4 regions of the Paenibacillus sp. FSL H8-0048 genome follow, and region 3 is predicted to be linked to each of the others. Evidence: riboswitches for the same ligand, from Rfam matches in the RefSeq annotation. Region 3 holds a riboswitch; each other region holds the start of a gene.

Evidence for each region. A riboswitch is a leader RNA that binds a small molecule or an ion and turns the genes downstream of it on or off. The one in region 3 is predicted to bind cyclic di-GMP.
Region 1: linked by a shared signal. The riboswitch ahead of NSU18_RS16315 (transglutaminase-like domain-containing protein) and the one ahead of NSU18_RS17155 (choice-of-anchor A family protein) in region 3 are both predicted to bind cyclic di-GMP.
Region 2: linked by a shared signal. The riboswitch ahead of NSU18_RS14430 (PA14 domain-containing protein) and the one ahead of NSU18_RS17155 (choice-of-anchor A family protein) in region 3 are both predicted to bind cyclic di-GMP.
Region 4: linked by a shared signal. The riboswitch ahead of NSU18_RS21415 (flagellar assembly protein A) and the one ahead of NSU18_RS17155 (choice-of-anchor A family protein) in region 3 are both predicted to bind cyclic di-GMP.

Annotation. Positions count from the first base shown of each region.
Region 1 is NZ_JBBODF010000001.1:3,853,258-3,857,796, reverse strand. It holds gene NSU18_RS16335 (glycosyltransferase family 39 protein) at 1-376, shown strand, start outside; gene NSU18_RS16330 (glycosyltransferase family 2 protein) at 474-1,451, shown strand; gene NSU18_RS16325 (GtrA family protein) at 1,441-1,845, shown strand; gene NSU18_RS16320 (class D sortase) at 1,913-2,566, shown strand; cyclic di-GMP riboswitch class I at 2,694-2,775, shown strand; cyclic di-GMP riboswitch class I at 2,849-2,929, shown strand; gene NSU18_RS16315 (transglutaminase-like domain-containing protein) at 2,943-3,752, shown strand; rRNA gene NSU18_RS16310 (16S ribosomal RNA) at 4,123-4,539, shown strand, end outside.
Region 2 is NZ_JBBODF010000001.1:3,405,136-3,409,674, reverse strand. It holds gene NSU18_RS14435 (sugar phosphate nucleotidyltransferase) at 637-2,010, shown strand; cyclic di-GMP riboswitch class I at 2,149-2,229, shown strand; gene NSU18_RS14430 (PA14 domain-containing protein) at 2,244-4,539, shown strand, end outside.
Region 3 is NZ_JBBODF010000001.1:4,045,907-4,050,445, reverse strand. It holds gene NSU18_RS17165 (ASCH domain-containing protein) at 474-896, shown strand; gene NSU18_RS17160 (hypothetical protein) at 1,273-1,650, opposite strand; cyclic di-GMP riboswitch class I at 2,399-2,491, shown strand; gene NSU18_RS17155 (choice-of-anchor A family protein) at 2,573-4,539, shown strand, end outside.
Region 4 is NZ_JBBODF010000001.1:4,979,810-4,984,348, forward strand. It holds gene hcp (hydroxylamine reductase) at 1-229, shown strand, start outside; gene NSU18_RS21415 (flagellar assembly protein A) at 337-1,986, opposite strand; cyclic di-GMP riboswitch class I at 2,067-2,159, opposite strand; gene biuH (biuret amidohydrolase) at 2,665-3,348, shown strand; gene NSU18_RS21425 (ABC transporter substrate-binding protein) at 3,374-4,387, shown strand; gene NSU18_RS21430 (ABC transporter ATP-binding protein) at 4,402-4,539, shown strand, end outside.

The DNA.
Region 1 (4,539 bases), 190 kb from region 3:
CATGGGCAATCCGCTGATCTGGTGGACAGGAATCTTCGCGATGCTGGCCGCCGTATGGTTCACTGTGAAGCGCCGGGACAAGAACCTGTACATGATCTGGATCGCCTTCTTCTCACAATATGTTCCCTGGATGCTTGTACCGCGTGAGACGTTCCTGTACCATTACTTTGCGATGGTGCCGTTTATGATTCTATCCATTGTGTACATTATGAAGCTGCTTGACAGCAGGTTCCAGGGTGCCCGATATCTGCGGTACGCCTATGTTGCGGCTGCTGCCATCCTGTTTGTGATGTTCTATCCGGTATTATCCGGCATGCAGGTGAACAGCAGTTATATCATTCAAGTACTTCGCTGGTTCCCTTCCTGGGTATTCTAGGAGGGGAGCTGTAACGAGCCGCATAGTTGTTGGAAGCTGATATTGATGAGGCACATCAAGGAAGCTGTGGCTTACAATAAATTTAGGAGGAACCCTTGTGAAGGCCAGATATAGTGTAATTGTCCCCATGTATAATGAGGAGGAAGTCATTCAGGTAACCTACGAGCGGCTCAAAAAAGTAATGGATGAGTGCGGGGATACCTATGAGCTCGTGTTCGTCAATGATGGCAGCCGGGACCGTACAGCTGAGATTATGCGCGGAATCAGTAATAGGGATGAGCATGTCAAGCTGATTGACTTCTCCCGTAACTTCGGCCACCAGGTGGCGATTACGGCGGGCATGGATTATGCTGAAGGTCAGGCTGTCGTGGTGATTGACGCAGATCTCCAGGACCCGCCGGAGGTTATCCTGCAGATGATCGCCAAGTGGAAGGAAGGCTATGAGGTAGTCTATGCCAAGCGGCTGAAGCGCCACGGAGAGACCTTTTTCAAGAAGGTGACGGCCAAAATCTTTTACCGTCTGCTCAGCAGCATGACCAGTGTGGAGATTCCCACAGATACAGGGGATTTCCGGCTGATCGACCGCAAGGTCTGCGATGTGCTGCGCGGTCTGAAGGAGAAGAACCGTTATGTACGGGGGCTGGTGAGCTGGGTCGGCTTCCGGCAGACCATGGTGGAATATGTGCGGGAAGAACGCTATGCCGGGGAGACGAAATATCCGCTCAAAAAAATGATCCGCTTTGCGCTCGACGGAATCACCTCCTTCTCGCATAAGCCGCTCAAAATCGCCTCCTATGTCGGCTTCTTCCTGTCCTTTTCCAGCTTCATCTACCTGTTCCTGGTCTTATTCCAGAAGGTCTTCACCTCCTGGACCGTGCCGGGCTGGGCGTCCATCGTCGGGGTGAACCTGTTGTTTAACGGCATTGTGCTGATGCTGCTGGGCGTCATTGGCGAATACATCGGACGGATCTATGACGAATCGAAGGATAGACCGCTCTATATCGTGCGCGAGACCAGAGGCTACCCGGATACAGAGGCTGAAGACACCCGGAAGGAAAGTGATTATGCAAGATAAGGCTTGGCGCGCAGGCATGATTCAGTTTCTGAAATTTAATGCGGTGGGCCTGCTTAACACATTCATAGATTTTGCGGTATTTACCCTGCTGCATTCCCTGGGGATGCTTAACACTCCTGCACAGATTATTTCCTACAGTGCCGGGACGGCCAACAGCTTTTTCTGGAATAAGAAGGTGACCTTTAAGGGAAGAGACAGAGGCGGGGATGGCGGCTTTGACCGGATGCAGCTGGTGAGATTTATTGTCCTGAATCTGCTGGTGCTGGGCATTTCGGTGCTGCTGATTCATCTTCTGACGGACCGGCTGGGGATACAGGTACTGCTGGCCAAGGTGCTGGTTACCTTCATTACAGTGATCATTAATTTCTTTGGAAGCCGGAAATGGGTATTCTAAAGAGACAGCATATCTTCCCGGTATTCTGAGGAGGTAGCACTTATTCTATATTGCGGAGGCGATTGTCATGCGGAAGTTATCCTATTTGATTATACTTGCCGGGGTCCTGATTATGCTCTACCCCAAAGGAAGCGAATGGTACGAGGACGCTCAGCAGCAGAAGCTGCTGGAAGAGGCCGAACAGGCTTATAGTGAAATCGTTCCTTCGGCTACCGCTCCTGCCAGCCAGGATCTGAGCAAGCCTTATGCGGAAGTCACCCAGCTGCTGGCGGAAGAGTCTGGTGCAGAAGAGCCGGTACCCACTACAGCGCCCGAGATTGAAGTTGGAGGCAAGATCACCGCCATTATTGAAATCGACAAAATCGATCTGAAGCTTCCTGTACTGGAGGGCGCCACCAAGACCAATATGAAGCATGCTGCGGCGCATATGAAGGTGACGGCTCCGATTGGCGCGGTAGGCAATGCAGCGATTGCGGCACACCGGTCAAGAACGGCAGGGCGGCTGTTCAACAGACTGGATGAGGTCGGTAAAGGGGATACCATTACTGTTATTACAAGCGGCCAGGAATACAAGTATGTTGTATATGATGTATCTATTGTAGAGCCTACCGATATTTCGGTGCTGAAGGGAAAGGATGATGATAAGATTCTGACTCTTATTACCTGTGATCCGCTTGTCAACCCGACCCACAGACTTATAATTCATGCCAAGCTGACCTGAATCTATCAAGACAAGGCGATAAAGGTCGAAAAAAACATAAAATTTTAGTATATTTGTGGTGGAATCTAGCATTTTGGGTCTTGATAATAGATAGAGGTATGGTAAAATAGAACTATCAAAAGCTAATACACGATAACGGCAAACCTATCGAAAGGTAGGGACGCAAAGCTACAGGGCCTTCCCGTCATGGATGGCAGCCAGCTACCGAATGAAGAGGCTTTTTTTGTTTGTTTTAATTCAGAATCTGTCATTATGTGGTAGTAGATTGGACAGATAAAGCTTATACGATAACGGCAAACCTATCGAAAGGTAGGGACGCAAAGCTAAAGGGCCTTCCCGTAAGAATGGCAGCCAGCTACCGAAAGGAGTTTTATCCATGAAAAAGTTTTATTTAATGCTGATTACACTTTTTGTGATCGTCACTTCCGTGCAGACAGGCACTGCTCAAGCCGCTAATGCAGATTCAGGCTGGTTAAATGTTGGACAACTTGATCAAGGGGTCATCGGGGTTTCGTACGACGTTCCTAAGGACAAGAAGATGAAGCTCATGATTACCAAGGACAATAACAGCTATACTTACAACTTATACACCTCCAAGCCGAACGAGACGTTCCCGCTGCAACAAGGTAATGGCTCTTATAAGGTTTCCGTTCTTGAGAATACTACCGGCAACAAATATAAAGTGCTATCTTCCGAGACTGTATCTCTCTCCATGAGCAATGTGAATGCCGTATATTTGAGCTCCGTACAGAATGTAAAGTGGAGTTCTTCCGATAAATCCGTTCAAAAGGCAGCCCAGCTTACAAAGGGTCTGACTACAGATGCAGACAAAGTTAAGGCTATCTACAATTACATCGTAACTAACGTGAAATATGATTACTCTCTGGCTAACAGCGTAAGCACAGATTATATTCCGAACAACGATAACACGCTTGCTACCAACAAAGGGATCTGCTACGATTACGCATCCTTGTTCGCTACTATGCTCCGCAGTGAAGGGATTCCAACCAAATTGGTTATGGGGAATACAAGCTATGTAACTTCATACCATGCCTGGAACGAAGTGTTCCTGAACGGCAAATGGGTAACGATTGATACTACAGTTGATGCAGGTCTGGGCAAGAACACAGCATCAACAGAACTGGTCAAATCAGCAAGCAAATATACTGCAGCGAAATTCTACTAAAAATAGCTGTGAACTATAGCATTACCTGAGAATAACCCGCTTAATGATTAAGCGGGTTATTTTTATTTATATAAAGGTTGCTTTTTAATAGAAGGATAGGTTATTATAAATAAGCGTTGTTGGAGCGGCAAAGGAAATGAGAGATTACTTAAATAAGTGATTTCGAAAATAAAGCTTGCATTGCTCGGAAGAACGTGATATATTATAAGAGTTGCTGGTGACGCGGTAATCGTCGCTGACAACGAGCTTGATCTTTGAAAACTGAACAACGAGTGAGTATCTGGAGATCACTTCGGTGAGATCCAAAATTAGAGAATGTAACAATTCTCGTCAGATGTTTCAAAATGAGCAATCGCTCTTTCTAAATACCAATTTGGAGAGTTTGATCCTGGCTCAGGACGAACGCTGGCGGCGTGCCTAATACATGCAAGTCGAGCGGAGTTTGAGAGGAAGCTTGCTTCCTTTCAAACTTAGCGGCGGACGGGTGAGTAACACGTAGGCAACCTGCCCTCAAGCCTGGGATAACTACCGGAAACGGTAGCTAATACCGGATAATTTCTTTCTTCTCCTGAGGAGAGAATGAAAGGCGGAGCAATCTGCTGCTTGGGGATGGGCCTGCGGCGCATTAGCTAGTTGGTGGGGTAACGGCCCACCAAGGCGACGATGCGTAGCCGACCTGAGAGGGTGAACGGCCACACTGGGACTGAGACACGGCCCAGACTCCTACGGGAGGCAGCAGTAGGGAATCTTCCGCAATGGGCGCAAGCCTGACGGAGCAACGCCGCGT
Region 2 (4,539 bases), 640 kb from region 3:
CTACGCGGTGAAATGAGAGGGATAAATCCCTCTGAAGGTGCTTAAAGTTGGCTGGATGTGGAAATGAGGAGCACAAGTGCCCCTGATTTCTCGGATTCGAGCCAATTGGAGCAACTGAGCAGCATTTGTGTCCCGTACTTAAACTAACCAGCTTCTGCCGCCGCAAATTTGTGCGGCAAGCCCTTGGAACAAGAGTCTTGATTCCCGGTTTTGAATTCCGGTCTTGGAATTCTTGCTTTCTCTAGCCGCTAGGTCAGCGGCGACGCCTTGGAACAAGCGGCAGCCCGCTCCTATTGCCGCTACAACAAGCCGGCAATACCCGGATCTTTAGCCGGGAGCTTCGCCTGCGGGCGAAGCGGTTATGAAATCACAAGCCTGTTATGAAATGGAGCGGAGAGGAATTTTGGAGCTGTAGGAGCGTAGCGTCCGCCTAAAAGCTTTCCGCAGGAAAGCTCGCTTCGGAAGCATATGCTGTATTTGGATTTCTACCGCGAGGAGCGGTTTTAATCAGGAAATCCAAATTGGGCAGGGGCCGTAAGCCCAAAATTCCTTGCAGCGACCCTCATAACAGGCGGGGTTTTAACTTACAACCGCAATAAGAAATACCCAATAACAATACGATATGGAGGGTTCACTATGAAACTAGTACTTCTATCAGGCGGCTCAGGCAAGCGGCTCTGGCCGTTGTCCAATGATTCACGCTCCAAGCAATTTCTGAAGGTACTGGCAAGTCCGGCAGGTGAACCGGAATCAATGGTACAACGGGTATGGAGACAGCTGGAGGAGAATGGCATGGCCGGGTCCTCTTATCTGGCGACCGGACGCAGCCAGGTGGAGATGATCCAGAGCCAGCTCGGCAGCGGGGTGCCGATCATCGTGGAGCCGGAGCGGCGGGATACCTTCCCGGCCATTGCGCTGACGGCGGCCTATCTGTATTCCATCGCGGGAGTTTCCCCAAGCGAGACCGTGGCGATTCTGCCGGTGGACCCATACGTGGAATCCTCCTTTTTCGAAACGGTGCTGCAACTGGAGAACACTATGCTGGTGAGCGGAGCGAACCTGGCGCTGATGGGCGTAGTGCCCGAGCATGCTTCGGAGAAATACGGCTACATTATTCCAACGGGCGCAGATGCGGGAGCGAATGGTTATCTGCAGGTCAGCCACTTCCAGGAGAAGCCGGACCGTGTGCAGGCCGAGGAGCTGATCAGCCAGGGCGCGCTCTGGAACTGCGGGGTGTTCGCCTTCCGCCTGGGTTACCTGCTGGATATTCTGCAGCGCAAAGGGCTGCCGCTGAATTACGAGGAGCTGCAGAAGCAGTATAAGCTGCTGTCTTCCATCAGCTTCGATTATGAAGTGGTGGAGAAAGAGGAGAACATCGTCGTGCAGCCGTACGCAGGATTCTGGAAGGACCTGGGTACCTGGAACACCCTGACCGAGGAAATGACCAGCAACCATGTCGGCAAGGGCTTCGTAACGGCAGACTCCGAGGGCACCTCGCTCATTAACGAGCTGGATATTCCGATTACCGTGATCGGGGCGAAGGATCTGATTATCGCCGCCAGCCCGGACGGCATTCTGGTGACACACAAGACCGAGAGTCCGCGGATCAAGGAAGTGCTGAAGACCTTTGAACAAAGACCGATGTACGAGGAACGCCGCTGGGGCCACTACAAGGTGATCGACTATGTGAAATATGACGAGGGCAACGAGGTGCTGACCAAGCGGATTTTCATCAATGAGGGTAAGAATATCAGCTATCAGCTGCATCACAAACGCAGTGAAATCTGGACCTTCGTCAGCGGGGAAGCCAGCATAGTCATCAATGAGAAGATGCATACGGTGAAGGCGGGAGATGTGGTGCGGATACCGGAAGGGACCAAGCATGCCATTCTGGCTCTTACCGATGTGGAGTTCATTGAGGTGCAGACCGGGTCTGAGCTGGTAGAGGAAGACAACATCCGTATTACTCTGGACTGGGAGGATATAGCGCTACATCAGTTCATTTCGTAGGTCTAACTTATCTATTTAACCAATTGTTACAAAATCAAAACAGGTACTCGGAACTATTTATTCGGAGAAATTCGCGTTTGCTCTACAAAAAAATTGCATAAAGACGATAATTTACGGTAAGAGGGATTGATCCTTCCAAAACGACAAAGGCAAACCTGATCGAAAGACAGGGACGCAAAGCTATAGGGCCTTCGCAAGAGTGGCAGCCTGGCTACCGAAAGGAAGAGAATATTGTGAAAACTTACCGTAAGTCTCGTTTGCTCTGCGCTGTGCTGTCGCTGGCCGTGGTATGGTCTGCTGTACCTGTGGGACTGGGAATCGCCCCTTCCACCGTCAAGGCTGCCCCTTCTGAAGGAGCGCCGGTGAACCCTAACGCCTCAGCCGAGGCGGTCAAGCTGCTGAACAATCTGTATGAAATCTCGGGAAATGGAATCATTACAGGCCAGCATGACTATTTCGAGAGTCCGGATGAGCTGAGCAACAAGCTGAAGGGAACAAGCGGACAATACGCAGCACTGCATGGTTATGAGCTTGGAGCAATCGGTGGGCAGAGTGAGAGCGGAGTAGCTGCACAACGCAAAAATATCGTCTGGAGTGCGACGAACTGGTCCAGAGCAGGCGGCATTGTCGCTATGACCTTCCACCAGAATCTGCCGGGCACCAAGTACGAATGGTCCAATGTGCAGAAGTCAATCACCCAGGCGCAATTTAACAAATACGTAACCCCCGGAACACCAGAGTATAATGCGCTGATCACCGATCTGGATAAAGTAGCTGTCTCTCTGAAAAGCCTGCGGGATGCTAAGGTTCCGATCCTCTGGAGACCTTACCATGAAATGAACGGCGGCTGGTTCTGGTGGGGGAAGAAAGATAATTTTGCAGCATTGTGGAATATTATGTATGACCGGTTCGTGAACGTTCATCAGTTAAATAATCTGCTCTGGGTATGGAACCCGAATGCGCCGAATGCAAACTCCGATCCCTATCCACGGACTTATCCGGGTGCGGACAGAGTGGATGTGCTGGCGGCGGATATATACAATAATGACTACTTGAATAAATACCATGATGATCTGACCAGCCTGGCTGGCGGCAAGCCGATAGGCATCGGCGAGAACGGTGAAATGCCAAATATCTCGAAGCTGAAGCTGACCCAGCAGAATTATGTGTTTATGATGAACTGGGGCAAGATGCTCTACGAGAATAACAGCACAGCTACGATCAAGAATTTCATGAATGACAGCTACACACTGACCCGTGACCAATATAAGGCCTGGTCTGCTCCGGCGGCGGCTCCTAAGCCAACCGCAACGCCGACACCAACACCAACCGTAACACCGACACCAACTGCAACACCAACGCCGACGCCAACTGCAACGCCGACACCAACACCAACCGTAACACCGACGCCAACTGCAACGCCGACACCAACACCAACCGTAACACCGACGCCAACTGCAACGCCTACCGCAACACCTACCGTTGCGCCGAAGCCGGTCCCAACTCCCGGTGATACGGAGGGTAAGCCTGCCCAGAATGGCTTGCTTGGAGAATACTTCAAGAACATGACGCTCTCGGGGACACCGGTTATGGTCCGTAACGATGATGTCATCAGCTTCAATTGGCGTCAGGGTACCCCTAATGCCGCACTTGGAGTAGATTACTTCTCGATCCGCTGGACCGGCCAGATTAAGCCCGCTTACAGTGAGACTTATCAGTTCTATACTACATCGGATGACGGTATCCGCTTGTGGGTGAACGGCACAGCCGTCATTGACAGCTGGGTCAAGCAGAGCGGAACGGCCCGCACAGGAAGCATAGCCTTGACTGCCGGGCAACTGTACGACATCAAGGTAGAGTATTACGAGAATGCAGGCGATGCGAATGTTCATCTGATGTGGCAGAGTCCCAGCCAGGTGAAGGGAACCGTACCTGCAAGTGCGCTTTTCTCCAGGGCAGGCAACACATCCATACCTGCTCCGGCTGCAACCGCAGTACCGACCACGGTACCAGCAGCGACAGCAGCACCAGCGCAGACAGCAACGCCGGCACCAGTAACGACACCAATGCCAGCACCAACACTGACGCCATTACCGGCACCGACACCAACGCCAACACCGGTGCCAACGCCGACAGCGGCTCCTGTTCCCGTTCCTACTCCTACAGCAACACCGGTGGATCTGCCGGTAGAAGTCCCTGCTGCTAATGGATTGTACGCGGAATACTTCAATAACATGACGCTTTCGGGCGAACCCGCTGTAGTGCGTACCGATGCTGTGCTTGATTTCAACTGGCGCCAGGGCTCGCCGGATGCCGCTATCGGCATAGACTTCTTCTCTGTCCGCTGGAGCGGGAAGATTAAGCCGCTGTACACGGAGACTTATCAGTTCTATACCCATTCCGATGACGGTATCCGCGTACGGGTGAACGGTGAGCTTGTGATTGACAGCTGGGTGAAGCAGAGCGGCACTGAACGCATGGGCAGCATCAGCCTGACCGCAGGCGAGCTGTATGATATCCAGGTAGAGT
Region 3 (4,539 bases):
TAACAAAAGAGAGGTTTCTTTGTGTGATTTTAGAAAGATTTGAAGAACCTTTTCCCGCTTAAACAGCGGAGAGGACGGAACGATTGTGGAAAAGCGGCAGCGGTCGCCTTGGTCTCCGGATTTTCACCGTTAAGGGGAATGAAAAAAATCTGGAGAGCACAGCGATTGGAACAACGGTCCGTTCGCGCAGCGTTCACCCAAGTGCTCACGTTGATCCTACTACAAAATAAAGAGCTGTCCCAAGCAGCCACTTCATGGCTTTTGGGACAGCCCCTTTTCTTGATCTTCAAACAGTTCAATATCAATTCTTCTAACCTGGACATGATTATATTTGACACCTAGCTTATATGTGGTATCCTCATTGAATAATTTTCATTTTTAATACCCCGTACTCTTGATCTAATTTGTTACCTATATTTTATCTGTCTTCCTTCTTAACTATTATTCTATCACCAGAGGAGGCAAGCTACATTATGAAATGCCTGACCATTCGCCAGCCGTGGGCCACGTTAATTGCGCTGGGAGAAAAACAAATCGAAACCCGGACCTGGCGGACTGCCTACCGGGGAGAGTTAGCCATTCATGCCGGGATGCAGGTGAATAAGGCGATCTGCCGGACGGAGCCGTATCAGTCGTTGCTGGCCCGTCATGGCTACACTGCGGACAATCTGCCAACCGGCAGGATCATTGCGGTCAGCCGCATTGCGGATTGCTGTGAGGTGACGCCGGAGCTGGCGCAGCAAGGCTGGCCGGACGGCAATGAATATATATTCGGCAATTATGCCGAAGGAAGGTATGCCTGGAAGCTGGAGGAGGTTGTTCCGCTGGTACATCCCATCCCTGCCAAGGGACGTCTGGGGTTCTGGGAATATCCTGTGCTGGAAGAGGAAATGTGAATTTTCTGACGGCATTGTTGAAGAAATAATGCTCCGGATTGGCTGTCAGCTGGTATAATTGGGATATTCGGCGGGGAATCTTCCTATATAAGTATATAAGGATAGTTGTGCTCTGAGGCGGTCTACCGCTGGAGAGGGGCAGGAATGCCGGGAAGGAGCGTATGCATAATAGATGGGAAGCCTTCTAATTGCATGGCTTTGTATGCTTTGTTTGTTTCTTGCGTTCAGGGATCAGGTAAGCCGTAGAATCCTGTACCCGGTAGCTGTGGTGGTTATATGCGGCACGCTCGGGTATTGGACGTTGTTAATGTAACCGCATCCGGGTGATCATTTAATGCAGAAGTCTGCCGCTTGCGGCAGGCTTCTTTTGTTAACCTTACTTCGAACCGCCGCCCTGCTCCGTCTTCTCCATACCCAGATATCTCCGCATATGCAGAGTGGCCTGGGCGGCAATCACATCATCCAGCAGCAGCATCCGCTCGTGATAACCTCTGCAGACGAATCTGGCTTCAACGCCCGCCTCCAGCCGCTGCTGTTCATAGACCTTCAGACCACGGGCGCGCATCCCGGCACGAATCTCCCGCAGATCGGCAGAAGCGGCATGGACGGCCCTCTGGATCACCTCCAGATAAGGCGCGGGCGTGCGCAGCTCTGAGGATATAGCAGAAGCATCGCGCTCAAAGGCGGATAGTATAAGCGGCAGCAAAATATAGGATTTGACCAGCAGGTTATCCTGACTCTCTGCTCTATGCATCTCTCTCAACCCCTCGAAGAGAACGTATATTCGCATTGTAACTCATTTTTCAAAAAATAATCAATGGGTTTAATAAATTACTCAAATAATGTGATTTTTTTCGCAATAAAATAAAACGAATTATTATATATTAAAATTGAAATAATAAAGATTGAAAAATAAATCAGCTCAAAGGAGAATGGCAATGAGTCATGAAGGAAGTCTCCGCCGTGGTTTGGTATTCGGGATTATTCTAAGTGTTCCGCTCTGGGTATCGATGATTGGCTGGGTTCAGCTGTTCGGGTCTGCCTAGGCGACATTTTTATTCAAAATATATGAATTCTATTAGCAGGTGTCGTCCTTATGGGCGGCACTTTTTTTCAGTTGAGATGCCTATAAATAGGTAAAATTGCTTTGAACAGGAGCAGATGATGAGTGGAGCTGGGCTGAGGGTGATGAAATAGGACAAATGCATCAAATTTTAATAATATAAATTGATACAATTGTAGAGAGAAGAGATAAACGGCTACAGCCGATTCTCTGATTTCTCGACTTTTTTCGTCAGCAGATAAACAAGAGACTCGCCCGTTAAGCCTTATGGTACAAGGGTTCAATAAGAAATCATTGCGAAAATAATTTCAAAAAATATACTGGGAATGGATTGACAATAGGGTGGGGGAGCGGATAAACTAAAATTAGTACAAAAGTAACAAATGTCATAGACTCAACCATGAATTTACATAAGCGAATCTCAATTTCATACCGAAATCATGTACAAACGCAAACCGTATCGAAAGAACGGGACGCAAAGTCAGGAATCTACTGTCTCTAAAGTTGAGGCTAGGGTCGTCCGGCCGCCGTGAAGCTAACCCTTCGTGGCGGTCTTTTTGTTGTTATAGTCGCGTGACAGATTCATAGAATAGTAACTAGGAGGTGTGGACTATTGAAAAAAAGAGTACGTAAAACAGCCGCCATCATTATGGCGGGCCTATTGACTTTATCCAGTGCCTTTACATGGGGGACGGATGTTAGAGCAGCTTCAGGGGTGCCGTATACGCCAACACCGGTTTTAGGAGTTGCAGGGAATTTTAATGCTTTTATTTTCGGGGATTTTGTGCAAGGCAATGATCAGATTGAAGGCCGCCTGGCAGCGGCAGGGAACATTACCCTCACCGGAGGCTACGGAGTAGCCAGAGCATACAGGGATGCTGCTCCGACGGATGTACTTGTGGCCGGTAAGGATTTTGTACATTCGGGCAGCGGAGAGATCTATGGAAATGTGGTATTTGGGAATAGCTTTACAGCCAATGAGCCTAGTGTCAGCATTAAAGGCGGGAAGAAAAATGCCAGCCCGATTGATTTTGCAGCCGAGCAGCAGATGCTGATCTCCCGATCCACAGAGTATGGAGCCTTAGCCGGCACGAATGAGATTGGCGATAATCATTATGGGCAGCTTACAATCAATGCACCGGATGCCTTCAATGTCGTTCATCTGGATGCCGCTACTCTGGCAAAAACGAATTACATCCAATTCAATATTGCCCCGAACGCAACGTTGATTATTAATATTAGCGGGTCTACAGTCAATGTGCCAAGTTTTGCAATGAATAATGGCAGGGCCAGTCAAGTATTGTTCAACTTTTACGAGGCTTCTGAGGTGAATATCGAGTATACGTCCTTCTACGGGACGATTCTCGCACCCAGAGCGGATATTCATTATAAGGGAGCAGAGCTGTACGGGACCCTGATTGCAAAATCTTTTAGCGGCGGTGTTGAGATGCACCTTGGAATGTACGAGGGAGAGGGGCCGCCGCCGAGTCCGACGCCGACCGTAACGCCGACACCCACAGTGACACCAACGCCGACGGTAACGCCAACACCCACAGTGAAACCAACACCAACGGTAACGCCGACACCCACAGTGAAACCAACGCCGATGGTAACACCAACACCAACAGTGACACCAACACCAACGGTAACGCCAACACCCACAGTGACACCAACGGTAACGCCAACACCTACAGTAAAACCAACACCGACTCCAACTGTGAAGCCTACACCGACTATAAAACCTTCACCTACACCTCTGTGCACCCCAACTCCAAAGCCAACCGTGAAGCCGACGCCAACGCCGACCGTGAAGCCGACGCCAACGCCGACTGTGAAGCCGACGCCAACGCCGACTGTGAAGCCGACACCAACGCCGACTGTGAAGCCGACGCCAACACCAACAGTGAAGCCGACGCCAACGCCGACTGTGAAGCCGACACCAACGCCGACTGTGAAGCCGACGCCAACGCCGACCGTGAAGCCGACGCCAACACCGACAGTGAAGCCGACGCCAACGCCGACAGTGAAGCCGACGCCAACGCCGACAGTGAAGCCGACGCCAACGCCGACCGTGAAGCCGACACCAACGCCAACAGTGAAGCCGACACCAACGCCGACAGTGAAGCCGACGCCAACGCCAACGGCAGTGCCAACACCGACGCCAACGGCAGTGCCAACACCGACGCCAACAGCAGTACCGACACCGACGCCAACGGCAGTGCCAACACCGACGCCAACGGCAGTGCCAACACCGACGCCGACAGCAGTACCGACACCAACGCCAACGGCAGTACCAACACCGACGCCGACAGCAGTACCAACACCGACGCCGACAGCAGAGCCGACACCAACGCCAACGGCAGTGCCAACACCGACGCCAACGGCAGGACCGACACCAACGCCGACAGCAGTGTCAACACCGACACCAACGGCAGTACCGACACCGACACCAACGGCAGAGCCAACACCGACGCCAACGGCAGTGCCAACACCGACGCCAACGGCAGTACCAACACCAACGCCAACGGCAGTACCAACACCAACGCCAACGGCAGGACCGACACCAACGCCGACAGCAGA
Region 4 (4,539 bases), 930 kb from region 3:
GGCGGATATCAATGATCTTCCGATCTCCTATAACATTGCCTGGTATGAGCAAAAAGCGGTGATCGTCCTGCTGGCGCTGCTGCATCTGGGTGTGAAGAACATTCATCTGGGCCCTACGCTTCCGGCCTTCCTGTCGCCTAATGTAGCCAAGGTTCTGGTAGATACCTTCGGTATCGGCGGTATTACTACCGTGCAGGAAGACATGGAGCGGTTCATCGCTGCGGTATAATACTAATTCAATATGAGCCAAAAAACACAAAAACGAGTCTCCGTATCTGTATACGGGGGCTCGCTTTGTGTGTGTATAGATATGAACGTCACCGTCAGTAGTAGTACTTAACAAGAATCCCGCACAAGCAGCTTGCCGCCGGACTCCAGGCGGCTGCCCTGCGACTGGGCAAGATTAATCACTGCATGCTCCTCCTGGAGCAGTTCAATCTCTTCGCCCAGCTTGAGGAGCAGCCTGGAGAAGCTGCTTAGGACACTATCCGTAATATATCCGGTGAATTGCCCCGGGTGGGTGAACACCTCAAGCATGTGCCGGAGCGGGTCTGTGCCTGAGCCGAACTCTCCGTTCATACGGCTCAGGGCAGCTTCAAGATCGCGGATCAGGCTATCGAGGTGGTTGTATTTATCCTCCAGCAGCAGCATGACCACCAGTCCGTAATTCACCGACTGCTGCCGGGACTCTACGTTCTTGGCAAGCTGGCGTGCCGCCTCGCGCAGTCCGTCCACTTCTATACGCAGCAGTCCTGCGAGGCTGTGCAGACGATGCTGCTGTACCCCGGCATATCCGGCGTACAGGCCGCTGCCGGTGACCTGGCCGCTAACATAAATACTGCCGGTCGCTATAATCGTAGATTGGCGGATATCGCCATAGACGTACACATTTCCCAGGGCTTCGATCCGTACAGATCCTTCCAGATCTCCCGGTACAATAATGTCGCCTGCGAACATAACGTCGCCCGCAGGCTCAGTCATCTCTCTGGTCAGCAGACAGACCGGAGGGAAGTCGCAGATCCGGACGCTGCCGCTTCCTCCGCAGATGCGGGGTCTGCCTGTGCGGTTGGCTACGATATTACCGCAGGGAAGGAGCTTGGCGTGATTACCGGCAGCGAAGTAGATATCCTGCGGCGGGGGAGGGGGCAGGACCCTTCCGTCTGTGCCGAGGCCGGGAATGCCTTCCTCCGGCGGCAGCTTGCGGGCGAAGACTTCACCTGCATAGGTGAAGGGGGCTCCCGGGAAACGGAGATACTCCAAGGGTTCCGCGGGCTTCTGAGCGGGGGCTTCCTGCCCCCCAAGCATTCTGTTCCCCTCCAGTGTATGCTCCGGCAGCTGGAATTCCAGCCGGGCCTCCTTGCCGGGCAGCGGGGCTCTTCCTTCAGCGATACATACGGGAAGATATGTAGGATTCGTAAGCTCCGCGTACAGGGCGGAAATGTTCAGGCTCTGCAGAATGAAACGGTTGTCCAGTGAGGAAATAATCTGTTCTATGGTGAGCGTGGACAGCAGCACCGCCGGGTTGGGCTGGGCACGGACGACCGTCTCGAAGGCGGCGGGACAGTTGACCAGATTCCAGGCGTACTTCTCTGCACGATATAAAGTGAAGTGGACCTTGAGCTTGTCAGGCGATACGGTGATTTCATACTGCGGCTTCTCGCAGATCTCCCAGGTAATATAATCTGCCTTGGTCACCTCAGTTGGCTCTGTAACGGTCTTCCAGTTGATCTTCAGGACAACAGGGTGGATCGCAGAAATACGGGCGGGAGCGCCTCCGGGGAGCGGGGGAGTAATGAATATCTGGTTGTCCTGCACGAGGATAATTCCATTCTTATCTCCAGTTGTCCCGTCAGAAGCTCGGCCCTCCACAGAGAATGAATCCAGGAGACCTTTACGTTCAAGCATCAGGGACTCTACGAATTCATATCGGCTTGGTTCGATATCCTGCTGCGGCATGGTTGTAACCTCACTTTTTCGTATGATCAATGGCAATTCGTACAGAAAAAGAACATCATCAAGCCCGGAAGTCTTATCTTCCTCCTGAACAGCTGGCTTAAGTGGTCTCTATTGGCAGCCTGGCAACCGTAAACGCGGATTCCGGCGTTCTTAGGCCCATAGCTTTGCGTCCTGCCCTTTCGGGGAGTTTGCCTTTAGAAATAGATCAATGATATACATCCTGTAGAGGCGATGAATTGTGATCGACTGCAATCGACAAAAAGAATCATAAATAGTTCTTATGCGTCATTAACTTCTGCAAACAAGCTTAATTCTAGTACTTAAAGAGCTATTTTTCAACTATATTATGCCTATTTATCAAAAAACTCGAAATATGCAGCTCTATTTCGACAAAAAAACTGGTTTCCCAGCGCTTACAGCTTATGGAAGGGGAATAGGAGAGGGATTGTGGGTATTCAACGGTTGGGACATCCTGGGCTTAGCAAAACCCGGAGTGTTCCTTTTTAATAAGCAGTATTGCGAGTGAATATGTTATGTATGTGTTAGTTATGTGAATTAACACAAACATTCAATGCATTATTTCGTAATAAAACCGAAGACATCCCAAATTCATTGTAATATAATCTAACTCATACCAAGGAAACGCGAATTAATGTTAACAAATATAACGTTAATAGAGATGACGGCATCAGGAGAGGAGCATAAACCATGCAAATTGCAGCAACACCTTACATCTGGCCTTATGACGGGGCGTTGGACCCGGCGAAGACAGCGCTGATGATTATCGACATGCAGACGGATTTTTGCGGCAAGGGCGGTTACGTCGAGAGAATGGGCTATGACCTCTCATTAACAGCGCGGGCGATTCAGCCCATTCAGCGCCTGCTGGCCCGTATCCGGGACATCGAAGGGTTCACCGTGATTCATACCCGCGAGGGGCATAAGCCGGATCTGTCGGATCTGCCGGCGAACAAGCGGTGGCGAAGCCGCCAGATCGGGGCTGAGATCGGCTCCGATGGACCGGCGGGACGAATCCTCGTACGGGGGGAACGCGGCTGGCAGATCATCGAGGAGCTGGCGCCTATTGCCGGAGAGTACATTATAGACAAGCCGGGCAAAGGCAGCTTTTATGCAACGGACCTGGACCTGATCTTGAAGAATAAAGGAATTACCCATCTGATTCTGACTGGAATTACTACGGATGTCTGTGTACACACCACGATGCGGGAGGCCAATGACCGGGGGTACGAGTGTCTGATTCTTGCAGATTGTACAGGAGCGACGGATGAAGCGAATCACCTGGCGGCACTGAGTATGGTTCAAATGCAGGGCGGGGTGTTCGGCAGTGTAAGTGATTCACAAGCGGTGCTGAAGGCGCTGGAGCAATACTAAATCATTCATAAACGGGGGAATTACCATGTGGAACAAGTCCAGAACGAAGGCGCTGATGCTGTTAACCTCGCTAATGCTGCTCCTGACCGCCTGCGGTAACCATACGGAAGCCGGGAAGGCCGAAGGACAAGGAGCGGAAGGCTCGGGCGAGCTGAAAAAGGTGGTGCTCCGGCTGAAATGGATTCACCAGGCGCAGTTTGCCGGCTTTTATACCGCAGTGGAAAAAGGCTTCTATAAAGAAGCGGGGCTGGATGTTGAGATCCGCCCGGGGGGCTCGGATTTCCCGGCTGTGCAGATGGTAGCTTCCGGCAGTGAGGAGTTCGGGGTTACCGGTGCCGACCAGGTCGTCATTGCCAGAGAAAAGGGCGTCCCGGTCAAAGCGTTGTCCGCAATCTACCGCAAAACCCCGTTCGTCATGTTCGCACTCAAAGAGTCGGGGATCAAGACAATGGAGGATCTTACCGGGCAAAAGGTGGGCATCAAGCTGGGCGGCAACGAAGAGCTGACCTTCCGTGCCATGGAGAAAAGCGCAGGCATTGACCCTTCGCAAATCGAAGAGATGCCGGTCAAATATGATCTGAGTCCGCTGTTAACCGGTCAGGTCAAGGCTTGGCCCGGATATGTCATTAATGAAGTGCTGGCTGTAGAGGAGCAGGGCAAGGAAGTGAATATTATCGATCCAAACGACTATGGCATCAATTTCTATGCCGATACCTTGTTCACCACGGAGTCTGTTATTAAGAAGGACCCGGAGATGGTCGCAAGCTTCGTGCAGGCCTCTATGCAGGGCTGGGATTATGCGGTCAAGCATCCGGAGGAGGCGGCAGAATTCGGTCTTAAGTATGGCGAGAAGCTGGATTTGAAGCATGAGGTCAATATGATGAAGGCCAGCATTCCGCTGCTTGATCCGGAGAAGCTCCCGCTGGGCTCGATGGACGAGGCATCTTGGGAGACACTGCAGAAGAATCTGGTCGAGCTGGGCTTTGTGAAAAATGAACAGGACATAGGCGGACTGTTCACCAACGAGTTTTTGAAATAAGGAGGGGCCTGATAATGACAACAGCGATCAAAGAACAGCTGGAGGCTGCCGCCGTGCAGCATCCCGGTACCCGGGAAACGATGCTCTCCCTGCGCAATTGCTCTCTGTCCTTCGGCAACGTGCCTGTGCTTAATCAGGTCAGCCTTGACGTA